Regions from separate parts of the Vallitalea longa genome, predicted to be linked through region 1. Evidence: a T-box and tRNA genes for the amino acid it is inferred to sense, from the RefSeq annotation. Region 1 holds a T-box; the other holds one or more tRNA genes.
What was found. The T-box of region 1 lies ahead of leuS (leucine--tRNA ligase). A T-box ahead of a tRNA ligase gene usually reads a tRNA of that ligase, here a tRNA-Leu.
Positions count from the first base shown of each region.

Region 2: it has a tRNA-Leu gene. The T-box ahead of leuS (leucine--tRNA ligase) is inferred to sense a tRNA for this amino acid. The anticodon was not compared.

Region 1 is NZ_BRLB01000020.1:1,810-14,676, reverse strand. Features, by position in the region: gene QMG30_RS20930 (GntR family transcriptional regulator) at 1-107, opposite strand, end outside; gene QMG30_RS20925 (isocitrate/isopropylmalate family dehydrogenase) at 275-1,417, opposite strand; gene QMG30_RS20920 (aconitate hydratase) at 1,457-3,376, opposite strand; gene QMG30_RS20915 (hypothetical protein) at 3,664-3,855, shown strand; gene QMG30_RS20910 (hypothetical protein) at 4,045-4,227, shown strand; gene QMG30_RS20905 (S8 family peptidase) at 4,480-5,412, opposite strand; gene QMG30_RS20900 (hypothetical protein) at 5,907-6,095, shown strand; gene QMG30_RS20895 (hypothetical protein) at 6,263-6,760, opposite strand; gene QMG30_RS20890 (hypothetical protein) at 6,949-7,476, shown strand; gene QMG30_RS20885 (hypothetical protein) at 7,551-7,826, shown strand; gene leuS (leucine--tRNA ligase) at 7,892-10,303, opposite strand; T-box leader at 10,386-10,608, opposite strand; gene QMG30_RS20875 (hypothetical protein) at 10,716-11,642, opposite strand; gene QMG30_RS20870 (PhzF family phenazine biosynthesis protein) at 11,679-12,506, opposite strand; gene QMG30_RS20865 (sugar phosphate isomerase/epimerase family protein) at 12,548-12,867, opposite strand, start outside.
Region 2 is NZ_BRLB01000007.1:23,461-36,327, forward strand. Features, by position in the region: gene QMG30_RS12520 (peptide ABC transporter substrate-binding protein) at 1-1,496, opposite strand, end outside; gene coaE (dephospho-CoA kinase) at 1,513-2,103, opposite strand; gene polA (DNA polymerase I) at 2,230-4,896, opposite strand; gene QMG30_RS12535 (anti-sigma factor family protein) at 5,146-6,084, opposite strand; gene QMG30_RS12540 (RNA polymerase sigma factor) at 6,108-6,707, opposite strand; tRNA gene QMG30_RS12545 (tRNA-Leu) at 6,964-7,047, shown strand; gene QMG30_RS12550 (hypothetical protein) at 7,486-8,316, shown strand; gene QMG30_RS12555 (DUF6359 domain-containing protein) at 8,633-11,380, shown strand; gene QMG30_RS12560 (amidohydrolase family protein) at 11,552-12,811, opposite strand.

The sequences.
Region 1 (12,867 bases):
TTATTCTTATATCTACCCTTTAATATATCTTCTCGTATTTTGTTAAAAACTCTACCTCTTAAAGAGTATTTATCAGTTACTTCTTCGTGAAGATTATACTCGCTCACTGGTGTGCCTCCTCTTATTTATAGGATACACTTATTAATATAAACTAAATATTAATTGTGCATGCTATATATATTACAATATTTCTCTATTAAATAATATTACAATAATTAATTTATGTAAAGTATTAATAAAAATTGGTATGCAACATATATATTATACACATAATCTATAATTTTTCAATTGTTTTCATTAAATAATTTGTAAATTCTTCATTAGTTGCTCCTGTATCTCTTCCAGTAATAACATATTCTTTCTCTGTATTACATATTTCAAGAGCCTTATATAACTTTTCTGCTTTTTCTGGATATCCAATATGATTAAGTAACATTCCACTTGCTCTTATGATACTAGATGGATCTGCATAGATATCCCTACCTTCTTCTACCATTCTAGGTGCTGAACCATGAATAGCTTCAAACATAGAATATTTCTTACCTATATTAGAACTTCCTGCTGTACCAACTCCACCTTGGAATTCAGCAGCTTCATCAGTCAAGATATCTCCATATAGATTAGGTAGAATCATTACTTGGAATTGTGTTCTTCTCTTTTCATCCACTAATTTAGCAGTCATTATATCAATATACCAGTCATCAACTTCAATTCCTTCATATTCTTTACCTATTTCTTTACATATTTCTAAAAATTTACCATCAGTTGTTTTAACTACGTTAGCTTTAGTTACAATAGTAACCCTCTTCTTATCATTTTTCTTAGCAAATTCAAAAGCTGCTCTAGCGATACGCTCTGCTCCACCAGTAGTAATTACTTTAAAATCTATTGCGATATCATCATCAACATTAAATCCATTACTACCTAGAACATAGGCACCTTCTGTATTTTCTCTGAAGAAAGTCCAATCAATACCTTTTTCAGGTACTTTAACAGGACGAACATTAGCGAATAGGTCAAGTTCTTTCCTCATTGCAACATTAGCACTTTCAATATTAGGCCATTTATCTCCTTTTCTTGGAGTAGTAGTTGGTCCTTTTAAAATTACATGACATTGCTTTAATTCTTTTAGAACATCATCAGGTATAGCTTTATTGGCCTTAGCTCTATTCTCAATAGTAAGACCATCAATCATTTTAAAAGTTACTTTATTATTCTTAACTTCATCTTGTAATAAATATTTCAATACTCTATGTGCCTGATCAGTTATAGCTGGTCCGATTCCATCTCCACCTACAACACCAATAACTATTGTATCAAGTTCGTCATACTTAACAAAATCGCCTTGTTCTTTCATCATTTTCACTCTAGCTTTTTGCTCTTTTATGAGTTGTTCAAATTTGCTTATATAATCCATGATTAACATTCCTCTCTTATGGTTTGTTTTATACACATGTTACATGTTTTTAATGAAATTGATCTTACCACCTGCAAGAATCATTTTCAATTCTTTATCTGATAATTCTATATTCATTTCATAATCAAGTTTTTTGGATTCATTATGAACAATGATTTTTCCTGATTTTACTTGATCGATTACATTTTCCATTTTCAATTCATCATTAAGACTTATTGTATCATAATCATTAATATCTGCAAAAGTTAGTGGAAGAATACCTGAATTAATTAAATTAGCTTTGTGTATTCTTGCAAAACTCTTAGCAAGTACAGCTTTTATACCTAGATACAAAGGAACTAATGCTGCATGTTCTCTACTTGAACCTTGTCCGTAATTATCTCCACCAACAATCATTCCTCCACCATTAGCTTTTGCTCTAGCAGGAAATTCTTCATCACATGGTGTTAAGCAATAATTTGCTAAATGAGGTATATTTGATCTGAAAGGCAATAATTTTGCATTAGAAGGCATAATATGATCAGTTGTAATATTATCTTCAACTATTATCAATGCTTTTCCTTCTACGTTATCTTTCAGTTCTTCGTTAAGTGGAAAAGGCTTGATATTAGGTCCTTTTACGACTTCTACCTTACTTCCATCTTCTGCAGGAGGAACCACCATATTGTCATTTATATAAAATTTATCTGGCATAGTAACATCTATATCAGTAGTACAAGTCATAGGATCAGTCAATTCACCAGCTAAAGCACTTACAGCTGCTGTTTCAGGGCTAAGTAAATATGCTCCTGCTGAAACTGTTCCACAACGTCCTTTGAAGTTTCTATTAAATGTTCTTAATGTAACAGCCTCTGTTGCAGGTGCTTGACCCATACCGATACATGGTCCACAACCTGACTCTAGGATTCTGGCTCCTGCCGCTATCATATCTGCCAATGCACCGTTTTGTGCCAACATGTTAAGCACTTGTTTAGAACCTGGTGCAATTACTAAACTTACATTAGGGTTAACTGTTTTACCTTTTAATATCTTAGATACTTTCATCATATCAAGATATGAGCTGTTAGTACAACTTCCGATACATACCTGATCAACTTTCAATCCTGCTATATTAGCTACTTTTTCAACATTATCTGGACTATGAGGCATAGCTAAAAGAGGTTCTAATTCATTTAAATCAATATTTATAGTTTCATCATAAACAGCATCACTGTCAGCTTTTAATTCTTTCCATAGTTCATCTCTATCTTGTGCTTTTAGGAACGAATGTGTTACTTCATCACTTTGAAAAATTGAAGTGGTAGCACCTAATTCTGCACCCATATTAGTTATAGTCGCTCTTTCTGGAACACTAAGTGTACTGACACCATCTCCAGTATATTCTATAACTTTACCTACTCCACCTTTTACAGTCATTATTCTAAGTACTTCAAGGATTATATCCTTAGCTGTAACAAATGGTCTTAGATTACCTGTCAATTTAACATTAACTACTTTTGGCATTGTAATATAATATGTTCCGCCTCCCATAGCTACTGCTACATCAAGACCACCTGCCCCTATAGCAAGCATACCGATTCCTCCACCAGTCGGTGTATGACTGTCAGAACCTAATAAAGTCTCACCTGGTACACCAAATCTTTCTAAATGTACTTGGTGACATATACCATTACCTGGACGTGAAAAATATACACCGTGCTTGTGCGCTACAGTTTGTATGTACTTATGGTCATCTGCATTCTCAAATCCCTGTTGGAGCATATTATGATCAATATATGCAACAGATCTTTTTGTCTTCACCTTATCAATTTCCATTGCTTCCAGTTGTAGATATGCCATAGTACCAGTAGAATCTTGCGTTAATGTCTGATCTATTTTTATACCTATTTCATTACCTGAAATCATTTCACCTTCAAGTAGATGATCTTTAATAATTTTTTGAGTTAAATTCAAACCCATCGCTGTTCCTCCTTGATAATTATTTAAGTAACTTTACTATATATGCATAAAATTTTATATATATTCAATTATGGTATAATTGTATACGATTGTACTTGGAATGTCAATAGTTTCATAGGCATAAAGCAACTAATACTAATGCTTTAGTCTTATATATAGACTCCTAATATTTAATTGGTATATATTTCTATCTAATATAGTATGTAAATGAATAAATAACCTATTTAATACATAATTATTGTAATAGGAAATGAAAGAAGTATCAAACCATTGAAAGGATAATTTATATGATAGAAAGTATTAATACTTACTACTCATTAAAAGATATTTCAGCCCCATTTATGACTAATTATAAAAAGGAACAAAATGATGATGATATATTTCTGCTTATATTGTTAATCCTTATTTTTGATAATGATGATAACCCCAACATGGATATGGAATTTTTGAACGATTGTATGAAAATGTTTTTTAATTGACTTTATTTTGATTAAGAATATTATAATATATACTAATGTAAATTCAACTCACTATCAAATTTTCCTAATAAGATTTACTTACTAAAATATATACAAACACACATTTATACCCTTCTTCATAAACTATATTAAACTTACGTTAAACTGAGGAATATGTAAGAAAATATATATTCAAGAAGGAGGACTATTATGCAATCTAATAATATGTTACTATTACTTTTACTATTAATGTGTGGTGACGGAAACGGAAATGGCTCAATTATGGATAATAATATGATGCTATATATGTTGATGTCAATGCTTATGGGCGGCAACGGAATGGGTGGCACCTGTGGCGGAGGTACTTGCGGTGGCGGTACTTGTAACTACTAATCCTATTCTATCCCCCTTAATAGAAATAGACCTTGTCCTAAATAATACAATTTAGGACTTTTTTTATTTAAATATAAAAATTCTACTATCTATTTTCCTTGAAATTTTTTATGAGGCATAGCCTCTTTTGTTCTCTTATAGGAAAGTCCTACTTTTTAAGCATATGAAATAGGTTCTTGAAGGGATTATTGTTTGTTTTACTCAAACCGATACTTTGCAAGTAGCCAAGTAAAACAAACAATATCCTCTTCCTTATTGTAATAATTTTTTTACATCTATCAGTCCCCAACCCTGATGTGCCTGTGAGAATCCAAGATCTATAGCAGAATCTTTTAATTTTAGTTTTACATCTTTTCCGGTTAGTTCAGGATGTCTAGATAAAAGTAATGCAATACAACCACTGACGATAGGTGTTGCCATAGAAGTACCACTTTTCTTCGTATAACCGATATCGTTGTTAGGATAATATTTATCTTTTGGTGTATATTCTTTATCCGTACTACATGCAATTATATTTGACCCTGGCGCTACGATATCAGGTTTTTTTATGCATTCTTTGGTAGGTCCTCTTCCTGAATAATCTGATATCAAGTCTTCCATTATCTTAACTGTTTCTGCATCATCGGAAGAACCTACTGTAATGACTTTTCTACTGATTCCAGGAGTTGTTATCGTTCCTTCTTCTGGCCCATTATTGCCAGCAGCAGTAACAATAATCAATCCACTATCCCAAGCTGCATTAACTCCTCTTACTAGAGCAGATTTTTCTCCTTCTATATCTTTCATCCCAACTGATAAATTAATTATTCTAATATTAAATCTTTTCCTATTATCCAAAATCCATTGTATACCAGCTAAAACATCAGATATATTGCCTGAACCTTTTTTATTTAATACTTTTACACCTATTATATTGCTCTCTACGGCTATCCCTTTATATTTACCATTACTTTCATAACCATCTCCACTGATGATTCCAGCTACATGTGTGCCATGTCCATTATCATCATAAGGGAATTCTTTATTGTTTACAAAATCTTTAAATCCCACTATCTTATTTTTAGTTTTAGTTAAATCTTGATGAGGATAAACACCTGTATCAACAACCGCAATTCCGATTCCTTTACCAGATACTCCTCTAACATCTGCCCATGTCGTATTAACTGTTTCCCTAGCTACATCCATTTGTGCAGTTATCAGCGCATCATGTTCTACAGCTTCCACACCTTTAATGCCGTTTAGTTTTCCAACATATTTTTCTGGAAGTTCTAAAACATATGAATTGATCATTGGTAATCTATATTTCACTCTTCCTAATTTCTTCAATTCATTTTCATATTTATCATCCTTACTGCAATTAACGATTACCTGAATATTCTTGATTGCTTTATTATGATTATCTTTATCCTCAATTACACTAATGTCAGTATTTCTATCCTCTTTCTTTATACTACTTTTATTATTTGTATAATTATGTTTTCCTTTTATTGCTCTTTGATATAATATAGGTAAAAGGAATAATGCTATATTTTTCATATTCCACCTGTTCAAATTTGAATTAATATATTTTATTCGAATCAATACAACTATATGATTTATTTATTAACTTTACTTAAATCATTCATAGAAAACAAGCCCTTTGACATAAAATATTAAGAAAGTATATATGGAGGCAAACTATGAGTGATGTAGCGCCTAACGGCTATTTAGGTGGAAACAATAATAATATGATGCTGATGATGTTATTACTTCTAATGTCCGGTAATAATAATTTTGGATGTGGTTCTGGTGGTATGGGAGGACTAGGAGATAACAACATGCTATTGATTCTACTTATGCTTATGTTATGTAACGATGGAGGATTATAGTACTTATTACTAAAAGGCTTATGTCTTAGATAAAATCAAAAAAGAAATAGAAAATTAAACTTTCCTATTTGACACAAAATAAGTGGTATGAGTACATCTCTTACCACTTTTTTCAATACCAAATATCATATTATCTTTTTGAATTTTATTAGCTCAAATTAATTATATTATTTGTTACCTAACATGAGTAAAAACAAAGCAAAAACATTCTGATTCGGGTTTTTATCTTTGCATAAGCTTTGTGAAGTTATTGAAGGTTTACATTCTTTATCTATTTCATATATTGTATTATCTTCAAAAACCAAATCTCCTTGTTGATCTATTATTTTCTTTGGTTTAACTTCCGGTATTATTTCACTATCATTCTTTTTGCTATTAACTAAAAAATTATTCAGTAACATTCTTATAGCATCGACATTATTAAATACTTCTGAAATCTTATCTATATCTTCGATTGTTTGATTATTGATAAATGGTTTTATTGCTTCAAGTAAATGTAAGCTATCTTTATAATTTTCTCTGGATTTTTCTTTATATTCATTTATAGTAAGAGAAAGATTATTCAATAATTGTTCTCTAGTGATTTTATTGATAGCCTCTTTGATACTGTTGATATAATTAGTTATATCAAATTTATTCATGGTAGTTAATGAATTATTATCCATTTATTATCTCCCATGTTTCCTTAATTTTAATATATGTAAAATATTAATTATTGGTAACAGCTCCAGAAATATTTATTGTGATTTACCAATTGAACATTAAATATAAGCTTATTTTTAAAGTTATTGTAAATTAATATCCATTACTCACATACAATATTATAGATAATAGATTTAGGAGGCTAGAAAATTTGGAACCTAATGATTATAATAATAATTTTACTAAATTAAATAAAATGCTTCAATTGATCAAGCAAAATTCTCAATCAACTAATCTTAATGAATCCCGTAATAATAATTCAGATTTTGATACTATAGTTAACAGTAATAAAATGAATATTATAAAAGCAGCTATACCATATATGAACTTGGAAAACCAAAAAAAGATAGCACTATTTGTGAAACTTATTGAATTCATTAATACTATGAATCTATATAATAATCATTCAATAAATGAAATCCCTGCATTAAATAAAACCAATATCACTAAGAGAGATATGCTTATGGCATTACGTCCAAGTTGTTCTGATAAAAATAAACAGCTAATAGATATCCTACTTAATGTTAATAATTTAAAATCAATGATGACTTCAATAAACAACAAAAAAGCTGAACTAATTGACAATAATAATATTGATGGTAACTATAGCAGTAATAATGAAGAAAACCTAAATCAAGAAGAATTAATTAAAAAATTACAACAATTAATGAAAGAGTAACTAAATACATACATTAATTTACTCATAATTTTTTTAATTATATTCTAATAATTCATATAGGAAGGGTGTATTGAATGAACGAAAGTTCTCACATTTTAAATGATGAAGCATTTAAAAATATAAGTCCACAAAAACTCAAAATCATGGTTGACATGCTTAATGATATGACTGGAAAACCTATGGAGCAAAAAGTAAGGGTTCTATTCAGCTATGGTGTAAAAATGAAACAAAACGGATTACAATTCACTAAACAAGAATCTTCATTGATAATAGACTCCATGAAAAATAATTTATCCCAATCTGACCAAAACAAACTGGATATGGTTGTTACAATGATGGATATGATGTAAATATAAATAAATAATCCATATAACCCCAGTGAATAATAATACAGGGTTATATGGATTATTAAAATCTATTTTACGACAATATTAATTATTTTATTAGGAACATATATCTCTTTTACAATATTTTTCCCGTTAAGCTTATTTTCAATAGCTTTTCTTGCTTTTTCAAGTACGCTATCTTTAGCCTCGTCAACACCAATAGTAATCGTTGCCCTTACCTTGCCATTAACTTGAACAGGCATTTCCACTTCGTCTTCTTTCATTTTATCTTCATCAAAAGTTGGCCATTCTTCAGCGAATACACTATTTTCATGTCCGATCATATGCCATAATTCTTCTGATATATGAGGTACAAAAGGAGCAAGTAAAATAATCAAATCACCTAATGTCTCTTTGTCTACTCCACCATCTTTCTTAGAAATACTAACTAATTTATTAGTATATTCCATGAAAGCACTAACTACTGTATTAAGATGGAAACTGTCAAGACGATTAGTTACTTCATATACTAATTGATGTCTAATTTTTTCAAGTTCCTTAGTAGCTTTTATATCTCTATCTTTATTTTCAACAACTAAATTCCATACTTTGTTGATATAACGATAAACACCATCAATACCTCTATCATCCCACTCTGAATCCAACTCTGGTGGTCCAACAAAAAGTTCATAAAGTCTTAAAGAATCGCAACCATATTTCTCAACTAATTCATCAGGTGAAACTACGTTGCCTTTTGACTTACTCATCTTAGCACCATTTTTACATATCATACCCTGGTTGAATAGACGCTTAAATGGTTCTTCAAAATCAACTACACCTATATCATATAAGAATTTAGTATAGAATCTTGCATATAACAAGTGAAGTACAGCATGTTCAATACCGCCTACATACATATCAACTGGTAACCATTCTTTTGCTTTTTCTTTGGAAACTAATTCTTTATCGTTATTAACGTCAACATATCTTAAGAAATACCATGATGAACCAGCCCATTGTGGCATAGTATTGGTTTCCCTCTTAGCTTTTCCACCACATACTGGACAAGTTGTGTTAACCCAGTCATCAATAGCAGCAAGTGGTGATTCTCCAGTTCCTGTAGGTTCATAAGACTCTACATTTGGAAGTGTCACTGGCAATTGATCTTCCGGTACTGGAACAGCTCCACATTTTTCACAATGTACAATAGGAATTGGTTCTCCCCAATATCTTTGTCTTGAGAATACCCAGTCTCTTAATTTGTAATTAACTGTTTTCTTTCCTATTTCATGTTCTTCTAAATAGCTAGCTATGGCTTCTTTTGATTTAGATGATTTCATACCGTTAAATACATCTGAATTAACCATAACACCTTCACCAATATAAGCTTCTTCTAATTCTTCTATTTCTTTTCCTTCTTCTGCAATAACTTGAATTATAGGTAAGTCAAATTTCTTAGCAAAAGCAAAATCCCTGTCATCATGAGCAGGAACACACATGATAGCTCCAGTACCATAATCAGCTAATACATAGTCTGAAATCCAGATTGGAATTTTAGCTCCATTTAAAGGATTGATTGCATAACTTCCTGTAAATACACCTGTTTTTTCTTTATCCTGTAATCTATCCACTGAAGATTTCATTGAAGTATCAAATACATATTTTTCAACTCGTTCCTTTTGCTCATCAGTAGCCAATTTACTTACCATCTCATGTTCAGGTGCTAGAACCATAAATGTTGATCCATAAAGAGTATCTGGTCTAGTAGTAAACACCTTGATAGTATCATCTATACTGTCAATCTTAAAATCAATTTCTGCTCCATAAGATTTACCTATCCAGTCGCTTTGCATTTTCTTGACTTTAGCAGGCCATTCAAGTTTTTGTAAATCATCAAGTAATCTTTCCGCATAAGCGGTTATCTTTAACATCCATTGACGTAAATTTTTCTTAGTTACTTCTGCTCCACATCTTTCACATTTTCCATTAATTACCTCTTCATTAGCGAGACCTGTTTTACAATCAGGACACCAATTGATAGGCATTTGTTTTTCGTAAGCTAAACCTTCTTTGAACATTTTTACAAATATCCATTGAGTCCATTTATAATAATCAGGGTCAGTAGTATTAACTTCTTTTGACCAATCATATATTGCACTGATTTCTTTTAACTGTCTCTTGAAGTTCTCTACATTATCAGCAGTCGCTTTTGATGGATGAGTTCCCATCTTGATAGCATAGTTTTCTGCTGGAAGTCCAAATGCATCCCAGCCCATTGGATGAAGCACATAATGATTTTGAAGTACCTTGTATCTACTCCATACATCACTAAGTACATATCCTCTCCAGTGTCCTACATGTAATCCACTTCCTGATGGATATGGGAACATATCTAGACAATAGTATTTCTTTTTACCTTCTTCATCTTTATTGATTGGATTATCTTTCCAAATATTACGCCATTTTGTTTCTATTTGTTTATGGTTATAAACAGCGCTCATTTAATTTTCCTCCTTTATTAACTTCTAAGAAAAGTGGTTATATTTATTTACTGCAAGAACAAAAAATCTCTATGCATTTATGCATAGAGACGATTTATATTCGCGGTACCACTCTACTTTATTCCACATGATAGTTTCCATATGAAATACTCTTAATCTTTTTAACGATAAGTAACCGTCCCAACCTACTTGATTTCAGAAGGGATACTCCAAGGCGAGTTCAATATACATTGATACTGTTTTACACCAACCAACAGCTCTCTAGATTCAATATAATACTTACTACTCCTTTTCATTGTATGTTGTATATATAATTATTCGTATCATAACATATTGGTTAAGGAAAATCAAGATTAAATATTTTAATATTTTTCATAGGTATATTTTGTATTACTACTTAACTTTCCCACCTTTAATTAAATATTCCCATCCAATCTGGACCTATATCTATTCTAGTTATCATACTTTTTTCATTAAGTTCCTCTGTATCTATCTGAATTTGCATCATATACATATTACCTAAATCAAAACATAGACATTCTCTATAATCATACTTATATATAGATTCATAATATCGACAGACTTCTATAGCATTATCACCCACCGAAAAACCATCTTTTGTAGAATATCCCTCTTTAGTTGTTCTTATCCCCATTACTCTTGATAATCTGCTGTCTATTGTTATATCCAAACCATCGTACGATATAAGATAGCCATTACCATCTTTTATAACTGCATAATCATTTCCATACTGTGAAATAACTTTTTCTTTCATATCCCCTATCTTAATATCATCAATTGTCATATCTACATCAAAAGAATCATAATCGAATTTACCTTCCACTTCATCTGATAAACCTTCAATTTTAATATAACCATATCTGTTCCATGCTACAGAACCTAAATCTTCAACTAGAGCCCATTTTTCGTTTAATGTATTAATCCCTGTTGAAATAATATTAACTTCACTTGGCTTTTCTCCTATAACATCTGAATCTGAATAAGGAAACATCATTAAGGTACAATCCCCTTCATAAGACTTTACACCTACAATAGGTTGATATTCATCTTCCCGAAAAGTTCGTTCTTCATTTTTTATATCTTCTTTATTATCTTCATCAACTGTCATATTATTTATTTGATTAATTAATTCTCTATTATCTTTTTCAAGATTAGTAATATAAGCTTCTAGGTCTTTAATTATTTCCTCCTGTGACCTTTCATTTTCATTACTATTGACACTACTACTTACATCTTGTTCTTCTTTATTATTGGGATTAGTACAGCCAGTCAGTAAAAATGTTACTATTATTATACTTAACACCTTTCTATGTTTCACTTATTTCTCTCCCTCCTATATAATTGTATTTTTTCATCATATCCTAACTGCCTTACCCCCAACATAAACTCTTTCTATATTATTATCTTTTAAATTAAATTCAACATTTATCTCTGACGGCTCATTCATAACGTATCCTTGTTCAAAAGTGAATTTATTTACTTTATTATTGTACTTGTACAAATAACAAGCTAAGGCTCCATTTGAAGTACCCGTTGCCGATTCCTCATTAATTCCATAAAGAGGGGCGAAATTCCTACAATGGGCACTATTATTATCGTATGTGTCTAAGGAAAAAGCATGTATTCCTGTTACATTGAATTCATCACTTATCTTTTTGATTAGTTCTAAATTTGGTTCTAGTGATAGCAAAATTTCCAAACTCTTTATTGGTAACATTATATCTTTTATTCCAGTAGATACTACCTGAATTGGCAATTCACATATATAATCCATCATAAAATTATTAAAACAATGTTTCATATGGTCCTTAGATATAATCTCATAAAATACAGGTTGGTTCTGTTCCATATAAACATTTTCATCATTGACCTTAACTTCCAAAACACCTGCTTTTGTTTCTTGATGATATATACCAGCTTTAATGATATTAAGTTGCTTCAATAAATTAAAAACTGCAATAGTGGCATGTCCACATAAATCGACCTCTTTAACAGGAGTAAAAAATCTGACCTTAAAATCAGCCATATCAGACTTCATTACAAAAGCTGTTTCAGAATAACCAACTTGATTCGCTATCTGCATCATACTTGCTTCATCTAAACTATCAGCATCCAAAACTACTCCTGCTTTATTCCCACCTATTTCATTTTTGGAAAATGAACTCATTTTATATATATCCATAAATCAAACCACCCCTATAAATTTATTCAATTTTCTTTATTCTAAACACATTCTAACATCTGTTTTATTATATCTCTCGAATTGACTATATCCTCAGGACTTTGAACAATCTCAAATATGATCTTCCCATCAAACTTTGATAAAGCTGTTCTAAAGATATGGTTGAAGTCAATATTTCCATCACCTATTGGCAAATGTTCGTGAACAACCTCCAGATGCCTATCAGCTATATGAAGTATTTTTGGCATTTTAATTTTCACCATATCATTAAGGTGTTGATAATCATCTATATGTGCCAAGTCCAGCAAAAATTCTACGTCTTTATTTTCATTGAAAAGTATATTTATTTCTTCAGTTTTAT
Region 2 (12,867 bases), on a different contig from region 1:
AATAGATTCTTGAATTCATTAATAGAATTCAACAAATCATTATCCGTTACACTTGAAAATACATTTTGTAATATTCTATCCATTTCTGGATTGTTATAACTAATAAAATTATTACCATTATTAATCTGGGTTGAATGGAAAGCAAATGTAAAATCAGGTATAGTGGAAAGTTTCCATTCACCTAACAATAAATCAAAATCTTTATCAGTTATTTTTTGATTATAGGTTATTCTATCAACCGAATCTAGTGTTATCACGAATCCTGCTTTTTCTAAGGATTCTTTAATATTATTTGCTATTTTCAGTCTAATAGGATTATCGTTGTTAACTAATATCCTTAAACTAAGATTTTCTTTGGTTCCATCAACATTTCTATCTAATATCTTATCTTCATCAGTATCCAAAAAATCAGCAGCGGATATTAAGTCTTTCGCTTTTTTATTATCATAATTATATTTTGTTTCTGCATTTTCATTCAACCATGATTTAGGATGTATTGGATATTCAGTTATATACGCATGATTTAAAAATTCATTCTTGATAATATCTTCTCGATTAATCGCATATGCAATAGATTGTCTAATGTTTTTATCGTTCAATACTCTATTATTAAAGTTATAACCTAAGAATGTATAATAATAAGTCGGGTATTCAGTTAATGCTACTCCTTTTGTTTCTGCATATTCCTGCCAATCGAATTTTTTAGGATTAATCATATCCACTATATTCTGTTCAAAAGCATTCAAATCATTTTCTTCATCTTTTGTAATAATGCCTTTGATATTAGTAACATATACATCTCCTTCAAACCAATTTTCATTGGCTACTAGCTTAAGTTCTCTCATTGTAGTAAAGCTAGAAAATGAATATGGTCCTGTACCAACAGGTTTCATACTATTATCTTCACTAGATTTATAATACTGTCTAGGTATTATAGGAAAATTCATTGTATATAAAGAAAATGCAAAAGGTTGGTCAAAATAAATTTTAAAAGTATAATTATCTATAGCAGAGACTCTTTTATAATTTTTGACATTAACTTTATATATAGAATCTTCAGGAGCAGCTTTTAATGTATTAATGGTATACACAACATCTTGAGAGTGTAATTCAGTACCATTATGAAACATTATATTTTTCTTCAAGGTTATTGTTATTGAAGTTCCAGCTTCTGATAAAGTATACGAATCAACCAAATTCGGTACAGGTTTTTCATTATCATCCAATACAAAAAGTGGGTCAAAAACTAATTTTAGCATTTGATCGATAGTTCTATCTGTATTAAGTAATGGATTTAATGTAGCTGGATTTCTTATTAATAACTTTAACTCTCCTCCGAAACTAGCAACTGGTTCAACAGATTTTTCTTCGGAATTTTCACTTGATTCGTTATTTTTAGTGTTTTCTATTGTATTCTTATCTGTTATTTTAGTACATCCACCAAGTTGTGAGAAACACAATATTATTAACAGCATACATAAAGATAATTTTCTCATTAAATTTTTCCTCCTGTTAATTAATCAAATATGCTTTGATTTGCTCAAAAGTATATTTTAAAGTATTACTATTATCTATCACTACATCTGCATATTTTCTAAATTCACTATCTGTTGGTTGTTTACCAATTATATCTTTAGCGGATTCTGCTGAAATATTTCTATACTTTAATAGTCTATCCAATCGTACGTTCATATTACAATAAATATACCAATATTCATCGATCAAAGAATAAATTTCACCTTTACCTAAAGCTGTAATTTCTAGAACTATATACTTATATTTATTATCTTTTTTAAGATCATTGATAATTTGGATTATATTATCATTAATATACGGATGAGTAATATTAGTTAACAGCTTTAGTTTTTCTTTATCAGAAAAGACTACTGCTCCTAACCTTTTTCTATTAATATTACCATTATTATCCAAAATATTCTTACCAAAACATTTAATGATTTTTTTATACGCTTCACTATCTTTTTCTAATATTTCATGTGCGACTTTATCAGCATTTATAATATAAGCATTAAATTTATTTTTAAGTAGATTAGATACTTCCGACTTACCACTTCCACATCCACCAATTATGCCAATAATTTTCATTAAATCAACTCCAAATTTTTATACACAATAAATAAATTTCTAATTAAATCAATATAATATTGAATATAGAGAAATATAATTAATAATATTTCCATAAAGACTATATATAATACTTAGCCCCAACTATTATTTGACATCATACCACGTCATACCCATATTTACATCGACTTCTAATTTAACACTTATATCTACTGCGTTTTCCATTTCTTCTACTAGATATTTTTTCACTAAGTCAACTTCATCTCTATGTGCTTCTATCAATAATTCATCATGTATCTGCAGAATCAGTCTTGAACGTAAGTTTTCGGATTTTAGTCTTTTACTAATATTGATCATAGCTATTTTTATTACATCAGCCGCACTACCTTGGATTGGAGTATTCATGGCAATTCTTTCACCAAAAGATCTCTGCATAAAATTGCTTGACATAAGTTCAGGTATTGGTCTTCGTCTATTGAGCATCGTTAAAGAATATCCTCTGTTTTTGGCATATCTGATACAATTATCAAGATATATCTTTACACTTGGATACTTTCTAAAATAATTATCAATATATTCTTGTGCTTCTTTTCTTGAGATATGAAGATCTTGTCCTAAACTAAAAGCTCCTATTCCATATACGATTCCAAAATTAACTGCTTTTGCATTGCTTCTCTGTAAACTAGTTACTTCTTCAAAAGGTATATGAAATACCTGAGAAGCTGTAAGTCTATGAATATCCTGATGATCATTATAAGCTTCAATCAATGTCTCATCTTCTGCTAAATGAGCTAATAAACGCAATTCTATTTGTGAATAATCAGCATCTATGAAAACATAATCTTCTTCTGGAACAAATACTTTTCTTATTTCTCTTCCTATTTCCATTTTAATTGGTATATTTTGCAGATTAGGTTCAATAGAACTGATTCTACCAGTTGAAGTAATAGTCTGTTTAAAAGTAGAATGGATTCTTGAATCTTCTTTACCGATATAATCAAATAAACCATCTGCATAAGTTGATTTTAATTTTGTAAGTTGTCTATATTCACTTATTTTATTTATTATAGGATGTTCTCCCTTTAATTTATCAAGGACTTCTGCCGCAGTAGAATAACCTGTTTTAGTTTTTTTGATTACAGGTAATTCCAATTTTTCAAATAAAATGATACCAAGTTGTTTTGGAGATTTAATATTGAATGTTTCTCCAGCTAGTTCATAAATCTCACTTTCTAAGAGATCAATTATCTTACCCAATTTTTCAGCATATTCATTTAGTAATACACTATCTACTTTTATCCCATACAATTCCATGTCATACAAAACGTATATCAATGGCATTTCTATTTCATAAAATAATTTATGCATATCTAATTCATTAATTTTATTATCAATGATGTCATAACTATAGAATATTATTGCTGACAGCATTGAACAATGGTTAATCAATTCTTCTTCACTAAGATTTAGATAAGAAATTTTGTTTCTACCTTTTCCTAATAATTCTTCTTCAGACTTCATAATTATATCTAGATATTCTCTTGCTATATCATCTATATCGTAAGTATCTTTTGTTGGATTAATGGTATATGCTCCTACAAAAGTATCGAATAACACATTTTCACATTTAATATTGTATTTTGCAAGTATGTGCAAGTCTCTCTTTAGTCCATGCGTAACCTTAACTATGTCTTTATTTTCAAATATATTTTTAAGTTGTTCAAAAACATACGTGCTTTCTAATTCATTAAAACATTTTATGAAATAAGCATTTTCTTTATCATAAGCAACACTAACACCAATAATCTTATCATTATCAGTTACAATGTAGTATGCTAATAATTTGTTCCCTAATATATTAGATATCAATTTTTTCAATTCATCTTTAGTATCTATAGAATTGTAATTTACAGGCAATATACTCTTCTCATCATCTCCTATAGATGAATCAAATTTTTCTAGAAGGCGTTTGAATTCTAGATTTTTAAATAATTTATATGTCTCTTCATTAAATATATCGTCAATAACCATATTATCTTTTTCAAAATCTATATTACAGTCTACACAAATAGTAGCCAGTTCTTTACTTAGAACAGCCAAATCATAGTTTTCTTTAAGGTTTTTGGAAGCTCTAGGAGGTTTTAATTCGTCAACATTCTCATAGGCCTCTTCTATAGAATGATATTTTGATATTATCTTGATTGCTGTTTTTTCACCTATACCTGGTACTCCAGGAATATTATCTGATGCATCACCCATAAGTCCTTTTAAATCAATAAATTCTGTAGGAGTAACACTGTATAAGTCAATTACATCTTTTTCAAAATAATTCTCCACAGTGGTTGTACCTTTTTTAGTCTTAGGTATACTAATCTTTACCCTATCCGTTGCTAATTGCAATAAGTCCCTATCACCGGATAAAACTGTTGTATCTAGTCCAGATTCTTGGGCTTTGTGAGCTAATGTACCAAGAATGTCATCAGCTTCATAACCTTCCATTTCATAGATATTGATATTCATAGCTTTTAAGACTTCTTTTATCACAGGCATCTGCATCCTAAGTTCATCAGGCATTCCTTTTCTATTACCCTTATATTCTTTATATTTATCATGTCGGAAAGTAGGTGCTTTCAAATCAAAAGCAACACCTAAATGAGTTGCATTTTCATCTTTTATAACTTTTAATAGTATATTTATAAAACCTAGAACCGCATTAGTATACATACCTTCTGAATTAGATAATAAAGGTAATCCATAATAAGCTCTATTCATAATACTATTTCCATCAACTAATAGTACTTTTTCATTACTCATATTTTATTCATCCTTATTTATTATTTACTCAACTTTTCCACTTCAATAATTCTATTCTAGCAAGCTAATTAAAAGGCTTTGCAGAATAAAAATAGAGTTCTGCATTAAATTCAAGGTGGAAAAGTTGGGTTATTTAATTTTATATATTTTTTTATAATACTATAAATTATTATAACAAATCAATACTTAATAAACAATGAATATGAACAAAAAAGCAAAGAATAATCATTCTTTGCCCTTTTGATCTATCTATCTATTTAATTTATTCTTTATATTTTTTATAATTAATAACGGTAAAAATAATACAATAATTAATGAAATCACTATGATACTACTTACATACCAATTAACCCCTGTTTTCTTGTTTGATTCATTTTGATTATTACCATAATCATCAGATTTACTATTATTCGCATTTTCGGCATTGGATATTTCATCAACGGTATCATTATTTGATTCATCCTTGTCTGTTTTAACAATTTTTGTTTCTCCATTTTTTTCTTTTCCATCCATAGATAATATTTGTTGATTTTCAGCTTTAATATTATCCTCATTATTCTCATTAAATTCAATATTGACAGATTCACTATTTTCATTGCTAGGCTCAATACTTCTCGGTACTGTTTTTGTAGTTTGAGGTAATTCTTTATTTCCTTTTATACTCTGATTTTGTTCTCTTTCATTAACATCGGTATCATTATCTGTGGAAACTGATTTATCAGTTACTGAAAATGTTTTTGGATTGTCTTTAACATTTTCTAGAGGTTTTTTATCATTTTCAGTACTTTCTTCAACTACAGATTGTTTATCAAAATGTAATCCATCACTGGTATACATATCAGTATTATTCATCCTAATCAACCCAAAAATAACAACTACTACAAATGCTGCTGCAACTGCTGTATAATACTTTTTGAATTTGTTAAGCTTAGTTATTTTGTTTTCAATCTTCTTTTTAGCTGCATTTGTGTTATCTATTTTAACCATTAGATTTTTATGGAAATCTTTTGGCAATTCTTTATCTTCATTTAAATCGTTAACATCATTGATGATATTCTGCATAAAATCAAGTTCTTCTTTACATTTATTACAACTTGCAATATGCTCTTCAAACGCTTTTTTTTCTTTCGTAGATAATTGTTCATCAATATATAACGATATTATATCTAATACTTTATCACAATTCATTTTAATGCCCTCCTTTCACTTAATTAGACGTAGAAATTAATATTTTGTTCCTGAGTTTCTTTAATTATTTTCTTTAATGATGCTCTAGCCCTAGATATACGTGATTTTACTGTTCCTATGGAAATATCTAGTATATCTGCGATATCATCATAAGAATACCCCTTTATATCTCTTAGTATTATGATCATTTTGTGTTCCTCTTTTAATTCGTCTATGGATTCCCTTATAAACCTAACATTTTCATTTTTAATTGCTTTTTCTTCAGGTGTTAAACTTTTATCAACAAATTGTTTATGTACTGTACCATCTTGTTGTTCCATAGTTTCATCCATAGATTCAACCTGATAATTTTTTTTCTTTTTCCTATATTCGTCTATACAAGTATTAACTGTTATTCTGTGTATCCAAGTTGAGAAAGAAGATTTGAAGTTAAATTTATCTAGAGATTTATATACTTTTATGAAAACTTCTTGAGACATATCATTAGCATCATGTTCATTCCCAAACATTTGATAAGCAATATTGTATACTCTCTTTTCATAATTCATTACTAATTTTTCAAATGCATCTTTGTTTCCTTTTTTTGCTTTTTTTATAATGGTCTTTTCAATATCTTGTGCCATCTTTAGATTTTACCTCCTCTCATAAAAACCCTTAACCTCATCATATTTTCTAATTTATATATTGGTACCGTTATCTATTCATATTACAGATCACTAAATTATCGTACTACCCATATTGTAACAAAAATCATAGATATGTAAAGATATTTTTCAACACAGTTTATATTAACAGAATTTTTAAACTTGAAATTTTTTCTAAAAAGTTATTGATTTTTCTTTTGGGATGTGTTAATATTTATGAGCGTCAGATGAACAAGCGGATGTGGCGGAACCGGCAGACGCAGTAGACTCAAAATCTACCGGTGGTGACATCGTAAGGGTTCGAGTCCCTTCATCCGCATTTAAAGGTTAAGACACAGTTAGATACTGGGTTTTAACCTTTTTTTCATTATCTAATAAATATTATACTTTATCTATTAAAAATGAATTGACAATAATAATATTACTCACTACTGAATAAAAAAAATTATAAATACAATGATTTATAACAAAAGTTGTATATTGGTTACTTAATCGTTATAATTAATAAATAAATAAGCTTCTATTCAACTTATTCAATGATTATGCAACTAGTAGTTGCGGATATTTCAAGTCTATTTGCTAGAATGCAACCTAAGATAATGCTATACTATGAGCATAAAAAAGGAGGTATTTCAAATGACTTTTTACTATTGTTTGTTACATTATATTTTATAGTATTGGTTATAGGAATAATTATAATGATTTTTAGAAAACATAATTTATCATAGCATTATTTATCATAGTAAGGAGATTTTCTATGAAGCCAATTATTAAAAAATTAATTATATGTATAGTAATAATTTTATTCATCATCAGTCCTTTTTTTCAATTTGTGAAAAGCATATGTGTAATGAAAATATATAGTTATATATGTGAAAAAGATAGTTTCACAAAAAATATTGATATAGATATTAACATGCCTGGAGGACTATCTACAAATGAAAAAGATTGGTATCCATTTGTTATGACATTCAATGACGACAAAGGTTTTTCTGATTTTATTGATAGGGATATGAATTTCACTGTATTATACAATTTCGGGGCATTTGAATATCTTAATGGTGCTTCATCAATATATAATCCTAATTCGGATTATTATGGCGCATTCTATGGTTCTTATTTTGTAAAAGAACTGGAAAATACAAATCATAAATTCGGATTTAATGATAATGGTGAAATCGATATTGAAGAAGCGATATTGCCAGGAACATTTGATATCAATGAACTTGTTTTGGCAGGATTTGGATTATATGACCCTGTGGAGGATTATAAAATAGATAGTGTCAAACAAATAAATGAGTTTATTAATTATAAAGATTGGGTATTAATTGATGCTACAGTAACTACTCACGGACATAATCATAAGTATAAAAAGAATTACCAAGCGTATATTCAATATGGTAAACCACCTGCTAAATATAATGAGGAACAAGACTTTCCTGTAACAAAATTCAAAAGTAGGATTTATGTAAAATATTTTGATGAAAAGAAATGTACGGTCTTTCTTTACGTTATAGCTCCTGACATTGATACAATAAATGACTGCGATACCAACTTTCTAAGAAAAAGTGAGCTAAATATTAATTAACTCAATTATTTTCCCTTTAATTTAAATATATTACATCCAAATAATAGAAATAGATATGTTCTTGTTAAAACCACTAGAAACATATCTATTATTAATTCTATCTACTAATTCCCATGTTATTTTTATATTATTCATACTACAGCAATTTAAAACAAAACTATAAGTTTTAATATTGCAACATAAGCGAATTGAAAGTTAAGATGTTTTGTTATATAATGAATATATAATGTTTGCAAAAAAATACTAAATAATCTAATGTATTAATAAACTATAGTATGTCCAAAAATTTAAAATAAATCAAGGAGGTATTAGTTTTATGTTTAAGCATTCTTCTAAGTTCTCAAAACTTCTTTGGACACTAGTTTTAACACTTCTATTGACATCATATTTTATTCCAAATCAAACATTAACACATTTATCAGCAAATGCTGCAACTACACAATACGACTGGAACAACATCATACCTGCAAAAACACCTTCTCCAACTAATGATAATGGCAAACTTGTTTTGTTCGACACTTCACACGGTGGTACATCCGGAAATGCTGATTGGGTTATTGACGGGGCTTTTTCTAGCTTTGCCGATGCATTAGTTAACGAGGGATATACTGTAAGAGAATATCGAGGTATTGATAAAAACAATGACGGATGTATCAGATATTACGACGATAGACAATCTGGTAATGTTGCTCTAAATGAATGTGTTATCACTTATAATGCAATTAGTAATGCAGATGTTTTTGTAATGGCTGAATCAAATAGACCACTTATGATATCTGAATATGATGCTTTAGAACAATTCGTAGATTCAGGAAAAGGTATATACTTTATTTCAGATCATTATAATGCAGATAGGAACCTTAACACATGGGATTCAACAGAAGTATATAATGGATATAATAGATCCACTGATCAAACTTACAACATGAGTACAGAATATGGAGATATGAGAAACCCTGGATTAGCTAATGCAGGTTGGCTATCTGAAACATTCGGCTTAAGATTTAGATTTAATGCTATAAATTGTTTAGATGGCGTCTCTTCTATTAAAACTCCAACATATTCGGAAGGTATTACACAAGGTGTAGATCCAATACTTATGGCAGCTGGATCCACTTTATCAATAGTTGATGGAACCAAAGCAAAAGGGCTTGTATATTTTTCATCTATCGATAACCCTACTCCATGGTCTCATGCAGCAGATACAGGTCTATACTATGGTGGTGAAGATGAAGGAGCTTATGTAGCTATTTCAAAACCAAGTTTAGGAAAAGCAGCTTTTATTGGAGATTCTTCACCAATCGAAGATTCTACACCAAAATATTTTAGAGAAGATACTGGATCAACAAAATCCACATGGCCTGGTTGGAATGATACTGGACATGCTGCGACACTTAGCATAAATATTGTGAATTGGCTTGCGACTCAAGAAAATTATATAGGATTTGATGGAGTCAATCATTCTGCTGGTATTCCAACTCCTAATCCAATGTCGACCATAGAAACAGCAGAACAACAATCTGAACCTTGGACTAACCCATCTGGTGGATATGATCCATGGAATACTGACTCATTTGCTGATGGTTCTTTTGGTGCACCTTATCCTTCATCAGGTGGCTCCAGTGATTCTGCTTCATTTGCTTTATATCCAACATATGTATATGAAAACGAACCTTTTGCCATATCAATAACAGGTGATGCTACTAATCCACTATTCGGTGCTTATCTTGATGGTGGTAGTCAGCAAGGCCAGCTTTATATAAATGGTTCTTGGACTTCTTCTGGATATAATGCTGTACCTGTTCCTTTGCCAACAGCAGTTACTGCCAGAATAGTTTCAGTAGCTAATCCTCCAGTTAAGATTAGAATAAAGGTTGATGGTGCCAATAAAGATACTAAAACTGTTACAGCCCTATCAACTGGTTATGGATACTTACAAGGTAATATTTCAGGTAATATTGGGGAGATAGTAGTTGCATCTAAAGATGGAGTTATTTTGGGAACTGCACAAATAGACTCTTCTAATCAAGTAACTATAGCAGTTAAAGAAGATACAGGCATAACATTATCACTATATGGTACTGATGGAATATTAAAAAACGATTATACTGGTACATATGATGTAGTTAATGGTCAAACAACACCAATTATAGATAGTCCACAACCGTCAGCTTTATCTGTAGCAGAAGCTCTTAATGAACCTAATGGTATGGAAGTTACACTTACAGGTTATATAGTTTCTGACCTCAATGGTATATATGCTGTTAAAGTTGCTGATACCAATGACTCTCAAGCCGAAACTATTGCTGTCAAGCTAGAATCCAATATGAGAAACGAATTCAGTCCACTTAATAATCCCGATGCTCTAGGTCGTAAAATTCTAGTTACTGGTACTCGCAATGATTATATGTTACTTCCTGGATTAAAAAATGTTACCTCTATAGAGTTTGCTGATTCTGGCGGTGATGAAAATACCTTAACTGTTGCAGAAGCTCTTAATGAATCTAATGGTACAGAGGTTACTCTTACGGGATATATAGTTTCTGACCTTAATGGTATATATGCTGTTAAAGTTGCGGATACTAATGACTCTCAAGCCGAAACTATTGCTGTCAAGCTAGAATCCAATATGAGAGATGAATTCAGTCCACTTAATAATCCCGATGCTCTAGGTCGTAAAGTTTTAGTTACTGGTACTCGTAATGATTATATGTTACTTCCTGGACTAAAAAATGTTACCTCTATAGAATTTGTTGATTCCGGCGGTGATGAAAATACCTTAACTGTTGCAGAAGCACTTAATGAATCTAATGGTACAGAAGTTACTCTAACAGGATATATAGTTTCTGACCTTAACAGTATATATGCTATAAAAGTTGCAGATACCAATGATTCTGGGGCTCAAACTATAGCTGTTAAATTAGAATCAAGTATGAGAGATGAATTTAGTCCACTCAATAATCCTAATGCACTTGGGGAAAAAATACTAGTAACTGGTACTCGTAATGATTATATGTTACTACCAGGACTTAGAAATGTCTCTTCAATTCAATTTGTTAATTGAATATATACTATTCTATATAAAAGATACAATAGATAATTAATTTATTCAGTTAGTGATAATCAACAATATAATATAAAATTCTTAAACCTAATATAAGTGAACTACCTATTTATTAAAAACTTCGGTAGTTCACTTATATAGTTTGGTTCTTTATTATTTATAATAATGATTTTAAATAATTTCTCCCTCTAAATACCTCTCGACAATACTATTACTACTAGCATTATATAAAAATCTCTGCAATTTCTCTATAGGTTTCAGATAATTAACAAGAGGATCGGGATCTCTAATAACTAAAGCATCAAAAAAATTATCCTTTTCAAAACTACCGACTTTACCAAAGAAACTACCATTTACATTTGTAGCTAAATAAAATGCTTCTGATAAACTTAACACACGTTCTTCATTTCTAAATACATGCCTTAACTTAGAATATTGAACAGCACTTGTTATGGTACTTGGCATACTCATTTTATGTCCAGCACCAATATCTGAACCTAATCCGACTTTAATTCCTTTATCTAAATAATTTGTAACCGGCATAATACCACTAGTTAAATTACCATTAGAATCAGGACAATGGACAAGATATACATTGTCATTATTACTTGCCATAGCAACTTCTTCATCAGAAAGATATATAGAATGAGCTAAAAGTGTTTTTTGATTACCATATAAATTGTATTTTTTATAAACGTCAGAATAATTTTTACTGTCTGGGAAGAGAGATTTCACCCACTCTACTTCTTTTTTATTTTCTGCCAAATGTGTTTGAACTGGAAGCTCTTGTTTCATAGACAGTTTTCCTAATTTTGCTAGTAATTCACTAGTACAACATGGTGCAAATCTAGGAGTGATAATAGGTTTTATTAAATCTTCTGTAAAATAATCAATAAAACTTTTTGTTTCTTCATAAGAACATTCAGCAGACTGTAAAAGATCATTAGGTGCATTCTGATTCATATTTACTTTTCCAACATAGGCAGAAAGCTTTTTCTTTTTCAGTTCATCCAATAATATCTTATTACTTTCATTGTGTATAGTTGCAAAAATGCAAGAACGTAGTGTACCTTCATTATATAAATTATCTACAAATGTTGGATATATCTTTTTTGCATAATCAACATCTGAAAATAATGATTCATTTCTATAAGTATATTGTTGCAACCATTCTATTAATTCAAGGTCAAGTCCTATACCCATCTGTAGATATTGAGGTGCATGAATGTGTAAGTCAATAAATGATGGTATTATTATAGCATTATGACCATAATCTATTATTGATATGTCTTTATATATATCAGGAAGTTCTTTAAAAATACCAACGACCTTTTTATTATCAATGACTATATAACTATTTTCATGTACTTCAAAAGTATCTTTTACCTTAGTATAGATGATATGACCCTTTAAAGCTTTAATATTAGTCATATCACACCTCCTATATTCGCATTATTAAGTTATAGTAATAATTATAATACTAAATT